DNA from 3 places in the Rhizobium sp. NFACC06-2 genome. Region 3 is predicted to be linked to each of the others. Evidence: predicted binding sites of a transcription regulator. Region 3 holds the regulator's gene; each other region holds the start of a gene.
The links. The regulator LexA, encoded in region 3, represses DNA repair genes until DNA is damaged. The targets are predictions, from matches to a motif close to TGTTCNNNNTGTGTTCNG.
Positions count from the first base shown of each region.

Region 1: a site for LexA is predicted at 4,483-4,500, ahead of F3H58_RS09560 (helicase-related protein). Genes of this name have one in related genera too.
Region 2: a site for LexA is predicted at 3,971-3,988, ahead of recA (recombinase RecA). Genes of this name have one in related genera too.

Region 1 covers NZ_FMVA01000004.1:143,066-149,058, reverse strand. Annotated here, with positions in the region: gene holA (DNA polymerase III subunit delta) at 1-181, shown strand, start outside; gene fdxA (ferredoxin FdxA) at 257-595, opposite strand; gene F3H58_RS09565 (RNA-binding S4 domain-containing protein) at 754-1,170, opposite strand; gene F3H58_RS09560 (helicase-related protein) at 1,175-4,255, opposite strand; gene F3H58_RS09550 (ubiquinone biosynthesis hydroxylase) at 4,712-5,993, opposite strand, start outside.
Region 2 covers NZ_FMVA01000001.1:122,016-128,008, reverse strand. Annotated here, with positions in the region: gene F3H58_RS00695 (OmpA family protein) at 1-1,619, shown strand, start outside; gene F3H58_RS00690 (pseudouridine-5'-phosphate glycosidase) at 1,906-2,829, opposite strand; gene F3H58_RS00685 (carbohydrate kinase family protein) at 2,859-3,800, opposite strand; gene recA (recombinase RecA) at 4,047-5,132, shown strand; gene alaS (alanine--tRNA ligase) at 5,365-5,993, shown strand, end outside.
Region 3 covers NZ_FMVA01000002.1:76,365-82,357, reverse strand. Annotated here, with positions in the region: gene gltA (citrate synthase) at 1-505, opposite strand, end outside; gene F3H58_RS04720 (ComEC/Rec2 family competence protein) at 812-3,241, shown strand; gene F3H58_RS04715 (glutathione S-transferase family protein) at 3,261-3,938, opposite strand; gene lexA (transcriptional repressor LexA) at 4,201-4,923, opposite strand; gene purU (formyltetrahydrofolate deformylase) at 5,149-5,993, opposite strand, start outside.

The DNA of each region.
Region 1 (5,993 bases), on a different contig from region 3:
TTTCCGCAGAAAACCCATCATCGAACGAGCCCTGCGAACCTGGCAGCCAGCGGCAATCGCACGCGAGATGAACCGCCTGCAGGCCGCTGTCCTGCAAAGCCGTCAGCGGCAAAGCCTGGAGGAAAGCGTGGCCCTTCTGACATTGCTGTCGACGACGCTGCAATCCGGCCGCGGCGGATGAGGCCCAGCAAAAAGCCCTCGCGCTGCTGCTGCGAGGGCTTTTTAAATCATGGTTTCACGGTCGGGCCGTAAAAACTCAGTCGCCCTGTCCGGGCTCTGCGGAGAAATAGAGCTCGAGCTTGCCTTCGACACCGTCCATTTCCTTGGCTTCCGGCATCGGGTCGCGCTTGATCGTGATATTAGGCCAGATTGCCGCATATTCGGCATTGAGCTTCAGCCATTTGTCGAGACCCGGCTCCGTATCGGGCTTGATGGCTTCGGCGGGACATTCCGGTTCGCACACACCGCAATCGATGCATTCATCGGGATTGATCGCGAGGAAATTTTCACCCTCGTAAAAGCAGTCGACGGGGCAGACCTCAACGCAATCGGTATATTTGCAGCGGATGCAATTGTCGGTCACGACATATGTCATGATGAACTCCAGAATATGCAGGCCGGGTCTGTGGGCTTCGGAACACAAGCCGTCGCCCGGAATTCAGACAGGGCAATTTCGCAAGTGACGTAATGCCTTTGCTTGCAGATAGCAAGGATAAACAATTCTGAAAAACGGGTGCGACCCGGAGGTTTATTCTAATCTTTGCTGCCGTCGCTGTCAGACAGAAACCTGTCGAGCGCCCTGCGCTCTTTTTTGGTGGGACGCCCGCTGCCCGGCTGGCGCAACGCCTGCTCAAGGGGCGTCAGCCTGTCGGAAGGTTCCCGTGGCGGCGTCTCGTCGTCATAGAGAAGTCTGGCTTCCTCATAGGGTCCACGCCGTGTTCCGCCGGACTTGACGACAAGCACCTTGTCCATCCGCTCGAAGCCGATCTCCAGCCTGTCGCCCGCCTTCACCACATGGCTGGACTGGCGAATGGCAATGCCGTTGACCTTGACGTGGCCCGACTGAATGTAGCTCTGGGCAAGCGAACGGGATTTTGCCATGCGGGCAAAGAACAGCCACTTGTCCAGACGCTGACGCGTGCTTTCCAGTGGCTGTTCGCTGCTTCCCATGGGCTTACTTCTTCAGCTGCTCCTTGAGAGCAGCGAGCTTTGCGAAAGGCGAATCCGGATCGAGCGGCTTTTCCTTGCGCGGCGGCTTGGCTTCGAAGCGCTGCTGACCCTGCGGCTTTCCGCCACGGTCATTGCGTTCCGGCCGGTCCTTGCGCTCCCCGCGATCGTGACGATCATTGTTGCGGTTGTTGCCACGGTCCGGACGGCCGCCATCGCGCTTGCGCTCGCCGTCGCCACTGCGATTAGCAGCTTCACGGTTTGCACCGTCACGATTGTCGCGACGGCCTTCGCCACGACGCTCGCCCTGTTCGCGTGCTCCTTCACCACGGCCCTGACCGCGATTGCCGGGACGACGGTTTTCGCCACGCTGATTTTCGTTGCGACCACCCGGACGCCACAGAAGAACGGGCTTGGGCTCGGCGGCCTCCGCGCCTTCCGGCACGGCCTCGGCTGCGACAGCCTCTTCGCTGGCAGCTTCCGCAACCGGCGCCTCGACAGCTTCGCCTTCGACAGCAGCCGCCGTCTCGGACACCTGTTCATCGGAAGCCGGCTCGTGTTCCTCGGTCTCGACGCTTTCCTCTTCAGCCGTCGCCGCTTCCGCGGCAGCCGGAGCAGAGGCACCAGCGTGGCTGGCGAGGAAGGCCTGCGCCTCTTCCGCCGTCACCTGATCGGCGCGGTAACCGAGGCCCTTCAGAATTTCTTCCATGTCATCAAGCGTCGCGCCGAGAATGGAAAGCATGGCGGTCGTTGTCGTGAAACGGCGACCGTCATAAGCGCCTTCCGGCCGCGGCTGCTGACCTGGCTTCCATTGCAGCAGCGGGCGGATGAGATCGGCCAGACGCTCGAGAATGTCGATACGCACGGCGCGCTTTCCGAGGAAGCGGAAACCGGCGAGCTTGTAGAACATGCGCTCGAAGCTGGCATCGGTGACGACCGAGGTACGGCCTGCGGCCAGCACCGGAATGAGGTCGCCGTAACCCGGCTTGCCGAGACCGTCATTCTTCAAAGCCCAGAGCAGCGTCACAAGCTCCGCCGGGGCGGGCTTCAGAAGCGCTGGCAGGAAAACGTGATAGGCGCCGAAACGCACGCCGTAACGGCGCATGGAGGCGCGCGCATCCTGATCGAGAGACTTCACGTCTTCGGCAACGTCGCGGCGGAACAGCACGCCAAGATTTTCCACGAGCTGGAACGCCAGACCCTTCGCCAGACCCTGAAGGTCTTCGGCGCGGGAAATATCGTCCAGCGGCTTCAGCACGGTCGCAATCTGATGATTGACGAAACGTTCTACGCGCGCCAGAGCGTGATCACGGGCATTGCCGTTCAGCTGCTCGTCGGCAAGCAGGATCACCCGCGGCTTCATGATGTTGTCGCCGGCCGAAAGGCGGGCAACCGGTTCGCCCAACCAGCGAACCAGACCATCGGAGCTCAAAGCGAGATCGCCATTTCCACTGGCATGCAGACGCGCGGCACGCGCCTCGAATTCGAGCGCAAGCGCCTTTTGCGCCGCAGCCTGCACGGCCTTCTGATCCGGCCCTTCCATTCCCGGCACCGGCGTGAACCGGAACCCGGCCAACTGGCCGACGTGATGACCTTCTACGAAGACATCACCATTTACACTGATTTCAGCTTCAAGCATCGCATTCTCTCTCAGGCGCCTCATGAGCACAGATGTCCTGCGATCAACAAAGCGTTTCGTCAACCTTTCATGTAGCGCATCGGACAATCGATCCTCGATTTCCCGAGTCTTTTCTTGCCAGTGTGTCGGATCGGCAAGCCATCCTGGGCGGTTCGATACATAAGTCCATGTTCTGATCTGCGCAATCCTCGCAGACAAGGTATCGATCTCTCCATCCGTCCGGTCGGCGCGACGCACCTGCTCGGCCATGAAATCCTCGTTCACCGCTCCGCGTTTGACGAGGTCGAAATAGAGCGTGGAGATCAGGTCCGCATGCTGGGCAGGAGCAATACGGCGATAGTCTGGAAGAGCGCACGCCTCCCAGAGTTTTTCCACCCGCGCATCGCTCGTCGTCACATCGATGATCTCTGGATAACGCGACAGATATTCCAGCGCCTGCTGGTCGATTGCCGGCAGGGCGCGCGAAAGTCCCTGGATCGCCGGCGCGGCATCGAGGCTCAGGCGCAGATTGGCGATGGAGGAAAAATCGAAATTTTTCGTCCGCCATTGCAGAACCTTCACCGCATCGAACTGATGGGTTTCGATCCGCTCCACCAGCTCGTCATCGAACGGATCGACACGCCCCGTGACGCCGAATGTGCCATCGCGAAGATGGCGGCCGGCGCGGCCGGCGATCTGGCCGATCTCGCCGGGATTGAGATTGCGGAACTGATAGCCGTCGAATTTGCGATCCTGCGCGAAGGCGACATGGTCCACATCGAGGTTGAGACCCATGCCGATGGCGTCCGTCGCCACCAGATATTCGACGTCGCCGGACTGGTAGAGCCCCACCTGCGCATTGCGCGTGCGCGGCGAAAGCGCGCCCAGCACCACGGCAGCACCACCGCGCTGGCGGCGCACCAGCTCGGCGATGGCGTAGACCTCATCGGCGGAAAAGGCGACGATCGCCGTGCGCTGCGGCAGGCGGGTAATCTTCTTCTGACCCGCATAAAAGAGCTGCGACAGGCGCGGGCGTTCCACAACGGTAATTCCCGGCAGCAGTTTTTCGAGGATAGGGCGCATAGTGCCGGCGCCAAGCAGCAGCGTTTCCTCCCGCCCGCGCAGATGCAGCACCCGGTCGGTGAAGATATGCCCGCGTTCGAGATCGCCCGCCAGCTGCACCTCGTCGATCGCAACGAAGGCGGCCGTCGTCTCGCGCGGCATGGCTTCCACCGTACAGACGGAATATTTGGCTTTAGGCGGTGCGATTTTTTCTTCGCCGGTAATCAGCGCCACATTCGGCGCACCCACCTTCTCAACGAGACGGGTATAGACCTCCCGCGCCAGAAGACGCAGCGGCAGGCCAATGACACCGCTGCCATGCGCGACCATCCGCTCGATCGCGTAATGGGTCTTGCCGGTATTGGTGGGGCCGAGAACGGCCGTGACACCGCGGCCGCTCAGGATCATGGGGCGAAAATTCAACGTACTATCCGCGAATCGACTTCATCTGCTTGCCGTGCGCCCGGCATTGCTGATGCGGGCCGCACGCACCACACATGGCAACGCCCGCAGACAAAGGCAATAGGCCTCACTCGCAAAGTGGCGCAGGGCGACCAGTCGACGGAATTTTCCGTTCAGATTCAGCTATTTGAACAAACAAAAAGAATCCGGCGAAAATGAAATCGATTCGGCTGCGGAACAGTCTGCGAACGAATCGAATACGAATCGCTGACTCGATGGAATTCAGCTTTTGTTCTCCGCAATATCTGGTTGGCGAAGGCGGAGATCGTACCAGATTATGAATCCGGATAAGTCCTTGGCCGGATTCGGCTTTACGGTAAAGCCGACGGGCAGAAAATCCCGGAATCGGCTGTCAAGCGGCAATCCCGGAAAAGCCCATCAAAAACATACAGAGGGGTCGGATCAAAGCGCCTCGCCGGCAAGCAGACGCGGCGCATTCGCATCCGTCGTGCCGGCTGCCTGACCGATGAAATAGGATTTGAGACCCGGCAAACGATCCACCACGCCGAGACCGAAATCACGCATGATACGGATGGGGCCAATATCGTTGGAGAAAAGCCGGTTCAGCACATCCGTCGTCACGCCCATCCGCAACGTGTCGAAACGCCGCCAGGACTGGTAACGCTCCAGAACGTTGAGTGAGCCGATATCGAGGCCGAGCCGGTCGGCCTCGACCACGGTTTCGGCGAGAGCCGCCACGTCCTTGAAGCCAAGATTAAGGCCCTGCCCGGAAATCGGGTGAATGCCGTGGGCCGCATCGCCCGCAAGCGCGAAACGCGGTGCAACGAAAGAGCGCGCCAGCATCAGACCCAATGGGAAGGCGCGGCGGGGACCAACCGGACGAAGAGGACCCAGCTTGTGACCGAACCGGCGCTCCAGTTCCTCCTCGAACACCAGATCGTCGGAGGCTACCAGCCTGTCGGCATCGGCCGTGCGTTCGGTCCAGACGAGCGAAGAGCGGTTTCCCTTCAGCGGCAGGATGGCGAAGGGGCCGGATGGCAGGAAATGCTCTTCGGCGCAGCCCTCATGCGGCCGCTCATGCTCAACGGTCGTCACGATACCGGACTGATCGTAAGCCCAGTGCACGGTCTTGATACCGGCCATGTCCCTGAGCGCGGAGCGAACGCCGTCACAGGCAATCAGCAATCGCGCTTCGAGCGTCGACCCGTCGGAAAGGCGAATGGCCGTCGACTGGGGACCCGCGGTAAAATCGGAAACACTGAGACCGTGACGGATTTTTATGCCAAGGCGCTCGCACAGGCCTCGCAATGCGCCCACCAGGGCGACGTTCGGAACCATATGGGCAAACGGCCTGCCTTCTTCCACGGCGCCGTCGAAAGTCAGGAACACAGGACGCACCGGATCGGCGGTCTTCGAATCGGTGACGATCATCTTGTGTATCGGCTGCGCTTCCGGCTCGATTTCATTCCATATGCCGAAAACATCGAGCATTCGGGTGGCTGCGGCAATAATGGCGGAAGCGCGAACGTCCTTCGACCAGACATCCTCGGGAGAGGCCTCAACCACCTGCACATCAAGATGCCGGGCAGCCTGCTTGATTGCGACAGCAACGGAAAGACCGACATATCCGCCGCCTGCCACCACTACGTCCAGCATCGCGCTTCTCCTCGAATCTTGTGCACGCATCATCGGCGCACTATAGACCATGTGACGTCTTCCTACA
Region 2 (5,993 bases), on a different contig from region 3:
CAGCACGCCCTGAAAATGCCGGCGAGCCGGCCAAGCCCCGCGAACCGGCACCCGCCAAAAAGCCGCCGGTAGAGGAAAAGGCCCCGGAACAGAAAGCCGAGCCGGCCGAAAAAGCCGTTCCGGAGAAAAAACCGGCCGCCCCCGAGCCTGCCGCGAAGGAAGCACCGGTTCCGACCGAAGCGCCGACGCCCGCGCGTCCGCCGGCACCTGAAGCCCAGCCCAACCCCGCACCGGGCCGTCAGCCTTCGGAACAGCCGCCGGTAGAGGGTCAGGGCAGGACCGAACCCGCAGCCCCGCTGCCAGGCGCGCCGACGCCGCCGCCGAGCGGCACGACAACCGGACAGGCGCCGGCCGGTGAACCCGTTCCCAATCAGGTTGCTGTTCCGCAGACGGAAGCGCCGCCGATGACGAAGGAAGAGCTGGACAAGGCCAAGGCAATCGCCAAGGACCCGTCCAAGACCGCCGATACCGTCATTCTGCCGGTCGACAAGGGCGCCGCCGTTCTCGACAGTGACAAGGAAGTGGAACGTTCCGGCAACCGCCAGACCCGCGAGGAGCGCCGTCGCGAACGCGAGCAGGCCGGTGACGTGAAGGTTCCGACCTCCGACGCCGAGGCGCAGCGCGCCGGCGCCGCCGAAGGCAAGGCCCCGCCGCCGCCCGTCAAGATGGAAGCCATCACCTCGCAGCAGGGCGAGCGTGTCGACCGTCGCCCGCAATATGAGCGGCCGGAAGGCGTGCGCGAATGGCAGCCGCGCGAAGGCCGTCCGCGTGACCGTGACCGCGATGCGCCGATCATCCTGCAATTCGGCGACCGCGTCGTGGTGCGCGGCGACGACAACCAGCGCTTCATCCGCGATGGCGGCGAGCCCTATTACGAGCGTCTGCCCGGCGGCCGTGTCCGCGAAACCGTGGAGCGCCGTGACGGAACGCAGGTGGTGACGATCCGCAATCGTTATGGCGACGTGATCCAGCGCTCGCGCATCGACGATCGCGGCCGCGAATATGTGCTGTTCTATGCACCGGAGCTGATGGAAGATCCCGACCGCGACTACGTCTATCGCGATCCGGGCCTCGACCTGCCGCCGATGCGCCTGCGCATTCCCGTGACGGACTACATCATCGACACCTCGAGCGATCCGGACCGCGATTATTATCGCTTCCTGGAACAGCCGCCGGTCGAGCCGGTGGAGCGTGTCTATTCGCTGGATGAAGTGCGTTATTCGGCCCGTATCCGCGACAAGGTGCGCCGTATCGACCTCGATACTATCACCTTCGCCACCGGTAGCGCCGAAATCCCGATGACGCAGGCCCGTTCGCTGCGCAAGGTGGCGGATGCGATCAACAAGGCGCTGGACAAGAACCCGGGTGAAACCTTCCTGATCGAGGGCCATACCGACGCCGTCGGTTCGGATGAAAGCAACCTCGTTCTTTCCGACGAGCGCGCCGCTTCCGTCGCCAATGTCTTGACCGATGTTTACGGCATTCCGCCGGAAAACCTCGCGACGCAAGGTTATGGTGAGCGTTACCTGAAGGTCCAGACGCTCGGCCCGGAACAGCAGAACCGCCGCGTCACCATCCGCCGCGTGACGCCGCTGGTGAAGCCGGTCGCCCAGAACTGATCGGGTTCGACAGGAAAAACAAAGGCCCGGAAGCGCAAGCTCTCCGGGCCTTTTTGTTGCTTACGATGTCCCCAGCGCCGAGGCGTTTGGCAAAGCTTGATCATCCGCAATCCGTCACCCCGGACTAGATCCGGGGTCCAGCGTGATCAAGTCCTTGATCACGAAAGACTCTTTCACGGGGCAGACGCGCCGTGGCTGGATGCCGGATATAGTCCGGCATGACGGAGGAGAGGTTTTCGAACCCTGCCGTCACCCGCAAACTTGAGGATGGTCCCAACCCCGGCGGTTAGTTCAGCGCCACCGCGATTTCCGCCGCAAGCTGCGCATTGTTGCGCACCAGCGCGATATTGGTTTCCAGGCTGCGTCCATCCGTCAGGCGGAAGATGTCGCCGAGCAGGTAGGGGGTGACTTCCTTGCCGGTGATGTCGTCGCGCTCGGCGTGGGAGATGGCGCGGTTGATGTAGATTTCCATCTCCTCGCGCGGAATTTCATCCTCTTCCGGCACGGGATTGGCCACCAGCATGCCGCCATCGATACCCAGCTGTTCGCGGGTTGTCTGGAAATTGGCGATTGCCGCCGGGCTGTTGAGCGAGAGCGGGCTCGGCAGGCCGGAGGAGCGCGACCAGAAAGCCGGGAATTCTTCCGAGCCGAAAGTGACGACCGGCACGCCGTTGGTTTCGAGAACCTCGAGCGTCTTCGGAATATCGAGAATGGCCTTGGCGCCGGCGCAGACGACGATCACGCCGGTCTTCGCAAGCTCGGTCAGATCGGCGGAGATGTCGAAGGTCTCTTCCGCGCCCTTGTGCACGCCGCCGATGCCGCCGGTGGCGAAAACGCGGATGCCGGCGCGGGCGGCAGCGATCATGGTGGCGGCCACCGTGGTGGCGCCGGTGCGGCGTTCGGCGATAGCAAAGGCGATATCGGCGCGCGAGACCTTCATGGCGTCAGTGGTCTGGGCCAGCGCCTCGAGCTGGTCCTTCTCAAGGCCGATATGCAGGGTGCCGTGAATGACCGCGATGGTGGCCGGAACCGCACCCTGATCGCGGATGATCTGTTCGACGCTTTCCGCCATCTCGATATTGCCGGGGTAAGGCATGCCGTGGGTGATGATGGTCGATTCAAGCGCCACGATCGGCGCACCGCGCTGCTTGGCGGCGGCGACTTCCTGAGAATAGACGATGGGCAGGAGCGGGGAGATAGGGCGGGTCATTTCATCTGTTCCAGTTTTTAAAAGCGGGTTCATGCCAGCATTTCAGCATGGGGAACAAGCCCCAACATGGCTTCGACACTGTCTTTTGATAGTTCGTGGGAGGTGGCGAAGGGCGATTGCACGGTGATGGCCGCTGCCGCCGCGCCTTGCCTCAACGCTTCCGCAATCGTCTTTCCCTCGGCGATGGCGGCGAGATAACCCGACGCCATGGCGTCGCCCGCGCCGGTCACGTCCTTCACCTCGCGGATGAGGGGCGGATGAAGGATCGCCGTCTCCGTCCTGCTGAAGGCCACCACCTCGCCTGCGCCGCGGGTGACGACGCCGCCGGAAAGCCCGGCCTTGCGCAGGATGTCGGGCCAGTCGCGGACATTGGCCGCCGTATCGCCGGTCAGCGCGCGGGCTTCCGCCTCGTTCATGAAGAGAATGTCGATATCGCCGAGCGCCGCTTTCAGCTTCACCGCCTTGGCGGGGGATATGGCGATGGCCGCCAGCGGCTTTTCGCAGGCGCGGGCGACGAGGCCGAGCGCCGTAAGCGTATCTTCCGGCAGATTGGCGTCGCAGAGCAGGATGTCGCTCGCCGTGATCGCCTCGCGCACGGCGCGTATCTTGAGGCGGCGCGGGGTGAAGAGCTTATAAAGGTCCATATCGGCAAGCGCGATGACCAGATTGCCGTCGCGCTCCAGAATGGCGGTGTAGCTCGGCGTGCGGCGGTCGAGGAAGGTGAAGGGCGTGTCTTCCACGCCCGCCTGCCTCGCGGCCTCCGCCACCGCCTCACCGGTCGCGTCGCCGCCGCGCGGGGCGATGATGCGGACCTGAAAACCGAGGCGGGAAAGATTGCGCGCGGCATTGAAACCGCCGCCGCCGGCCTCTTCCATCCAGGAGCCTGGGTTGCTGGCGCCGGGCGCCGTTTCAGTCTCGATCATGCCGCGCCTGTCGATGTGCGCGCCGCCCAGAACGAGTATTTTCTTCACGCTTGCGTTTCCCTCTTTGGCGGATGGAAAGACCGGACGATTCGGCCTAAACTGACGTCTTCCTGATCTCGCCTCCGGTTGACGGCAAGGGGCCGCGCACAGAAAAACGAAAGCAGAACAAACGACTTATCACTATTTGTTTTCAATATGCTGGCTTAGCCTTGTGAAACGAGAACAAATAGAGTACATACCGTTCCCATACTGCTACATTGCCTGTGCGGCTTCAATAACCTAAAGGTGGTTCGGATGGCACAAAATTCTTTGCGTCTCGTAGAGGATAAATCGGTGGATAAAAGCAAGGCACTGGAAGCGGCGCTCTCCCAGATCGAACGGTCGTTCGGCAAGGGATCGATCATGAAGCTCGGTTCCAATGAAAACGTGGTTGAAGTGGAGACCGTTTCGACGGGTTCGCTCAGCCTGGATATCGCGCTCGGCATCGGCGGTCTGCCGAAGGGGCGCATCATTGAAATTTATGGCCCGGAAAGCTCCGGTAAGACGACGCTGGCATTGCAGACCATTGCCGAAGCCCAGAAGAAGGGCGGCATCTGCGCCTTCGTGGACGCCGAACATGCGCTCGATCCGGTCTATGCCCGCAAGCTCGGTGTGGATTTGCAGGGCCTTTTGATCTCGCAGCCCGACACGGGCGAACAGGCGCTGGAAATTACCGATACGCTGGTGCGTTCCGGCGCGGTTGATGTGCTGGTCGTCGACTCCGTTGCGGCGCTGACGCCGCGGGCGGAAATCGAAGGCGAAATGGGCGACAGCCTGCCGGGTCTTCAGGCGCGTTTGATGAGCCAGGCGCTGCGCAAGCTGACCGCGTCGATCTCCAAGTCCAAGTGCATGGTGATCTTCATCAACCAGATCCGCATGAAGATCGGTGTCATGTTCGGTTCGCCGGAAACGACGACGGGCGGTAACGCTCTGAAGTTCTATGCGTCCGTTCGTCTCGACATTCGCCGCATCGGCTCCGTCAAGGAGCGCGAAGAGGTTGTCGGCAACCAGACGCGTGTGAAGGTCGTCAAGAACAAGATGGCGCCGCCCTTCAAGCAGGTGGAATTCGACATCATGTATGGCGAAGGCGTTTCCAAGACCGGCGAGCTTGTCGATCTCGGCGTGAAGGCTGGCATCGTCGAAAAGTCCGGTGCATGGTTCTCCTATAACAGCCAGCGTCTGGGGCAGGGGCGTGAAAACGCCAAGATGTTCCTGCGGGACAATCCAGAAACGGCCAATGAGATCGAACTGGCGCTGCGCCAGAATGCCGGCCTGATCGCCGACCGTTTCCTGCAGAATGGCGGCCCGGAAGCCGGTGACAGCGACGGTGACGACGGCTGATTTGGGTAAAGCTGCGGGGTGTTTTCCGCCCAGCTGCTGCGCTCGAGATAAATTGGCATAACAAAAAGGCCGTGCGATTTGCCTCGCATGGCCCTTTTTGTTTGTCGGCGCGCCTTCGCGGGCCTCCATGGCTGGACAGGGCCGGGTGCGGACGATAAAAGCCAGTGATTTTGCAATATAGCCATCCTTCGGGGTGGAAGTGATGGACTCCAGCTGTGAGCGGTGTGTGGGCATGAGCGGTGTGAATGAAATTCGGTCGACCTTTCTCGACTACTTCAAGAAGAACGGACACGAGATCGTGCCCTCCAGCCCGCTGGTGCCGCGCAACGATCCGACACTGATGTTCACCAATGCCGGCATGGTGCAGTTCAAGAACGTCTTCACCGGTCTTGAAAGCCGTCCCTACTCCACGGCCGCCTCGGCGCAGAAATGCGTGCGCGCCGGCGGCAAGCATAACGATCTCGACAATGTCGGTTATACCGCCCGTCACCACACGTTTTTCGAAATGCTCGGCAATTTCTCCTTCGGCGATTATTTCAAGGAAGAGGCGATCACCCATGCCTGGAACCTGATCACCAAGGAATTCGGCATCGACCGCAACCGTCTGCTGGTCACCGTCTACCACACCGACGACGAGGCCTTTAACCTTTGGAAGAAGATCGCCGGTTTCTCCGACGACCGCATCATCCGCATTCCGACCAGCGACAATTTCTGGGCGATGGGCGATACCGGCCCCTGCGGTCCCTGTTCGGAAATCTTCTACGATCATGGCGATCATATCTGGGGCGGCCCGCCCGGCTCGCCGGAAGAAGATGGCGACCGTTTCATCGAAATCTGGAACCTCGTCTTCATGCAATATGA
Region 3 (5,993 bases):
TCTTCGCGATCATGCGCAGCGAAGCGACCATGCGCTGGTGCGGATCGGTGATGTCGGTCGAGTCGTGATAGAAGGCCGAGAGCGCGCCGACCGTGCCGCACATGACGGCCATCGGATGCGCATCGCGACGATAGCCGGTGAAGAAGCGGCTCATCTGCTCATGCACCATGGTGTGGCGCGTGACGCGGGTGTCGAAATCCTTCTTCTGCGCAGCCGTCGGCAATTCGCCGTAGAGCAGCAGATAGCAGGTTTCCAGGAAGTCGCCCTGTTCGGCGAGCTGCTCGATGGGGAAACCACGATGCAGGAGAACGCCCTCGTCACCGTCGATATAGGTGATCTTGGATTCGCAGGAGGCCGTCGACGTGAAACCCGGGTCGTAGGTGAAGGAGCCCGTGTGCTTATAGAGCGTGGCGATATCGACGACGCTTGGTCCAATCGTGCCTTCCCTGACCGGGAGTTCCACCTGCTTTTCGCCAAGTGTCACTGTAGCGCTTTTTTCCGTCATACTGATCCTCCGAGAACATGCGGGTGGAGGCGTTGAGACACGCCTCGCGGTTAAGCGTCTACCGATTAGCTATATGATCCTGGCGCCGATGCCAAGCTATCCAAAGGTCAAATTGTGCATTGCGGCAAACGCAATTGCATCGGTTTTCGCTTTATCGATCATGGCAATTCAATCTCGGTCAACGCAGGGTTAAAGGAAAACATTGCAATCCCTCGCGTCCCCTGCAAACCTGTTTCCGGTGCGGCAGGGGCGCGGCGCAGAGTGCTTGATCAAGGGGAAAAACAGCATTTCGGATATGCCGAAACGATGCAGGGCGGATTGCCCCGCACGGCGGATATCCTGTCACCGCTGCGCCGGACCGGCGAGATCGCGACGTATGGTCTGCCGGCCCTTGTCAGCAGGCCGAAACCGCAAGCGGCCATTATCCGTAAAATCACCAACTGCCTCGCCGAAGAACGCGCATTCGGCCATGATTTTCTTTTCGTGCCGGTCTTCACCGGCTGTGGAGCGATCCTCTGGTTTTCGCTGGAAGCAGCACCTTCATTGCCGCTTCTCGTTATTCTTTTTTTGATCGCCGCCGGCCTGGCATACGCCACCCGATATCGATTGACCCCGGCAGCGACGGTGTGCAGCGTCGTCGCCCTGCTGTTGCTGGGCATGCTTTTTGCCGAATTCGAAACGCGGCGGGCAGGGACCGTGGTGCTGGATACGCCCGTCACCACCACCATATCAGGCAAGGTATTGCGCCGGGAGGTCGATGCCCGCGGCGACTGGCGGTATGTGGTGCAACTGGCTGCGACGGAAGCGCCGACAGTGTCACGCCCGCCGGGAAAGGTCTCTTTGCTTGCCCGCGGTGGCGGCGAGCCAGCGGCACTCGGTGCGACCATCCGTGGCAAGGCGCGACTTTCGCCGCCATCCGGTCCGGCCTTGCCCGGTCTCAATGATTTCGCCTTCGCCTCCTATTTCAGGGGCATCGGCGCGACCGGCTTTTTTTATAAGTCGCCGCAGACGGTAACGGCCCCTGATATCGACGCAAAAGAAGACTTGCTGGAATGGGCCGATATGCGGCTTTACGGCCTGCGCATCGCCATTGCCGAGCGCATCCGCACCACCATTGGCGGCGACGCCGGTGCGTTTGCCGCCTCTATCGTCACCGATGAGAGACAGGCCATATCGGCCGGGACGATGGAGGCCCTGCGGCTTTCCGGCCTTGCCCATATCGTCGCCATATCCGGGCTCAACATGGCGTTGGCATCAGGCATATTCTTCGTCGGGCTGAGGCTTGTCTTCAGCCTGTTTCCGGCCTTTGCCCAGCGCTGGCCGGTGAAGAAAATATCCGCTTTTGCGGCGCTTCTGATGACGCTTGCCTATTACCTGATATCAGGTTTTGCCGTCTCTGCCGAACGCGCCTGGCTGATGATGTCGGTGATGCTGATTGCGGTACTGTTCGATCAGCCCTCGCTCAGCCTCAGAAATGTTGCGCTGTCCGCTCTCGTCATCCTCGCGCTGTCTCCTTCGGAAATCATGGGGCCGAGCTTCCAGATGTCCTTCGCCGCAACGATCGCGCTCGTTGCGGCCTATGCCGCGTGGAGCCGATGGCGCACCGACCGGGAGCGTCTGTTCATCGGGCGCAAACCGGCGTGGATGACGGTGGCGGGAACGGCAGGCGCCGTCATTGGCGGTGTCATCACCACATCGCTGATCGGCGGGCTCTCGACGGCGATCTATTCCGCCGAGCATTTCCAGCGTGTCACCACCCATGGACTTTTCGCCAATCTGGCAGCCATGCCGCTGATGTCGCTGGTCGTCATGCCCTTCGGACTCATCGCGATGTTGTTGATGCCCTTTGGGCTTGATGCGCCATTTCTGAAGGTCATGGGTTACGGCATGGCGCTTGTCATCGAGGTTGCGCAGGAAGTGGCGTCCTGGGGCGGCAGCGCCGCGACCGGGCGGCCGCATGGCTGGTTCATCGGCATCGCCTCGGCGGGCTTTCTGTTACTGACATTGCTGCGCACCCGGCTGGCTCTGCTTGGAATTCCACCTCTGCTCCTCGCCTTCGGCCTCTCCGGCGCTGTCGCTCAACGCAGTCCGCCCGATCTGCTTGTTCACGAAGAAGGCAAGCTGGTAGCGCTTCTAGACGAGGGTAGGGTCTACACCACAAAAACAAGACCGCAGGGCTTCATCTATGAGCAATGGCAGAGAGCGCTGCTTTTGCCTGAGAAGCCGATCGCGCCTGTGGTTCTGAAGACGGGGATCCCGGCAACCACCGTTGCTCTCAGCGCAAGATCGAAGCTGGCGCCGGAGGACATGAAGGCCGTGGCGCGGGAGATGATAACGACGCTGAGAGATGCTGCGCCGGGCATTTTCACCTGCGGGACAGGCATTTGGTGTGTGGCGCGTGCGAAAAGCGGCGAATTTATCATCGTGCTGGAAGACGGCCGGTTTGCCGGGAAAGCCTGTGACATTGCCGATATCGTCATCGTCTCCCGCAGAACCTCGTTTGCGCAATGCCGCTCGGGCGCCCTGCTGCTCAGCCGCGACACATTAAGACGTATTGGCTCGGTAGAGATAAATTTCGCCGGCAGCGATCAGGCGGGGGTGGTGGGGCGGATGCGCGCGGCAACCGCCAGCACCGACAGGCCGTGGAGCGAACATCGCTTCTACGACTGGAAGAGCGGGCGCTTTGACCATGAGGTGCCTGAAGCCGTCACCCGGTTGCTGACGGCATCGCATTGAGCGCCGCCAGCATGATTTGTCAGGCCTTGGCGCGCAAATCCGCGGTCAATTCGCCAATGCTGCCGATTTCCTCTTCGTGCGGCAGATCGCGCCAGATTTCCTTCAGCCCGGCCTCATACCATTCGCGCATGGCGGGCAGGGCAAGCAGCCGGTCGCAATAATCCTTCGCCCCCGGCGAAAGATCAGCGCCATAGGTCTGGAAGCGGAACGCCACCGGGCAGAAGAAAGCGTCGACCGCCGTGAATTTCTGACCGGCGAGAAACGGTCCGCCGAATTTTGCAAGACCTTCGCTCCACAGCGAATCTATGCGTTTTATGTCGGCCGCAAGCCCGGCATTGCCGGTTTTGGGTTTTACGCGGATACCGACCGACATGGGGTAAAGATTGCGCAGCGAGGAAAATCCCGCATGCATTTCACTGGCCGCCGAACGCGACCAGGCCCGTGCCTGCTTGTCGCTTGCCCATACGCCCTGATGTCTCTCGGCCAGATATTCGGCAATCGACAGCGATTCCCAGACCGTCACGCCCTCATCAACAAGGCACGGCACCTTGCCGGTCGGCGAAAAGCTGGAGAAGGAAACACCTTCGCCGAAGGGAACGAGTTTTTCATCAAAGGCGATGCCAAGCGTGCGCATCAAAACCCAGGGCCGTAGCGACCATGAGGAATAGTTCTTGTTGGCAATATAAAGATCGTACATGGCGTTTTCCCCCGATGGAACGCGCATTTCTATACCTGCGAAGGGCCTAGGAATATCGCAAAGAATCCATGGCTCCCATAACGCCAATTGATGGACGGGCCGTCATACGCGACGGAACTTCGCAGCAACGAGCGCTTTTGCCAATTTCACAAAGAAAAGGCGCATCAATTCAACGGAACAATGCGCCATTCATTTCGAACGCCAAATCTGTCGCCCCTGAAAACCTATTCGGTGTCATGATGGCGGCGGTAGCCTCCAGTTATCAATGGTAACGACGGATCAATCCCACCAGCTTGCCCTGAATTTTCACCCGATCAGGTCCGAAAATGCGGGTCTCGTAGGCCGGGTTCGCCGCTTCCAGCGCGATGGATGCACCCTTGCGGCGGAAGCGCTTCAGCGTGGCTTCTTCATCATCCACCAGCGCCACGACGATATCGCCCGGATTGGCGGTGTTGCCGTTGCGGATGATGACGGTATCGCCATCAAAAATCCCGGCCTCGATCATCGAATCGCCTTTGACCTCAAGCGCGTAATGTTCGCCCGAACCCAGCATGTCCACCGGCACGGCCACATCATGGGTATTGTTCTGGATGGCGGAAATCGGCACACCGGCAGCGATACGACCCATGACGGGCACCGTGGCGGCTCCGGCGAAATCATTGGCGGGCGCCTTCGCGGCAGGGGCCTGTTCCGGCTCCTTCGGTTTTCCGAGACTGCCTTCGATGACGCTCGGCGAAAAGCCGCGCTGCGGCCTTGCGCCCGGCGTATAAGCCTCGGGCAGCTTGATGACTTCCAGCGCCCGTGCCCTATTAGGTAGCCGGCGAATAAACCCGCGCTCTTCGAGCGCCGTGATCAGCCGGTGGATGCCGGATTTGGAAGCAAGATCGAGTGCATCCTTCATTTCATCGAAGGAGGGCGGCACGCCGGACTCTTTCATTCGCTCATGAATGAAGAGAAGCAATTCCTGCTGTTTGCGCGTGAGCATGAGGAAAACACCCTTGAGAATCGTCGTTGGAGTCGCGAAACAAATACAGAACGAACACTATATGTTCCATATGTGTTCCGCAATCCCCTAAAATCTGGTTAAGCTTGGCTCGAATTTACATTTCGCAAATTGGGAGTAACCAAAGCTCCAGATGTCGTTCCTAGGCGAGACCCCGACGCGTCCCATTCGTTCCGCGTTTCAGGCCAGGGTGTAGATTGGGCTGTGCTATCGCGCGAAAACGACCGTCTTGTTCTTGTTGAGAAGCACCCGGTCCTCAAGGTGCCATGAGACCGCCCGGGCAAGCACGCGTCGCTCGATGTCGCGTCCCTTGCGGACCAGCTCATCCGGCGTATCGGCGTGGCTGACCGGCTCGACGTCCTGGCAGATGATCGGCCCTTCATCGAGATCGCGGGTGACATAATGGGCCGTTGCACCGATCATCTTGACGCCCCTCTCATGGGCTTGGTGATAGGGCTTTGCGCCCTTGAAACCAGGCAGGAAGGAGTGATGAATGTTGATGCAGCGCCCGGATAAGTATTCGGAGAAATTGTCCGATAGGATCTGCATGTAGCGGGCAAGAACGACGAGTTCGGTGCCCGTTTCTTCGATGATGTCCTTGATGCGTGTTTCCTGTTCGGCCTTGTTGTCTTTTGTCACCGGCAGGTGATGATACTTTATCCCGCCCATGAGCGTGAGGTTCAGGGCCTCGCGGGGGTGGTTGCCGACGATGCCGACGATCTCGGCATTCAATTCGCCAATGCGGTGGCGATAGAGAAGATCGCCGAGGCAATGGTCGAAGCGGGAAACGAGCAGCAGCAGCTTGCGCGGCGCACCTGCTGGACGCAGCGTGGCGTCGAGAGCGAAGCGATCGATCTCCTCAGCAAGTCCATTGCGAAAGCCTGCCTCGTCGCCGGCCATGGAGAAGGCGACGCGCATGAAAAACATGCCCGTTTCATGGTCGTCGAATTGTTGAGCTTCATAAATATCGCCGCCATGCTGTGCGATGCGGCCCGAGACCGCAGCGACAATTCCGCTTCTGTTGGGGCAGCGCAGCGTCAGGACGTAATTCA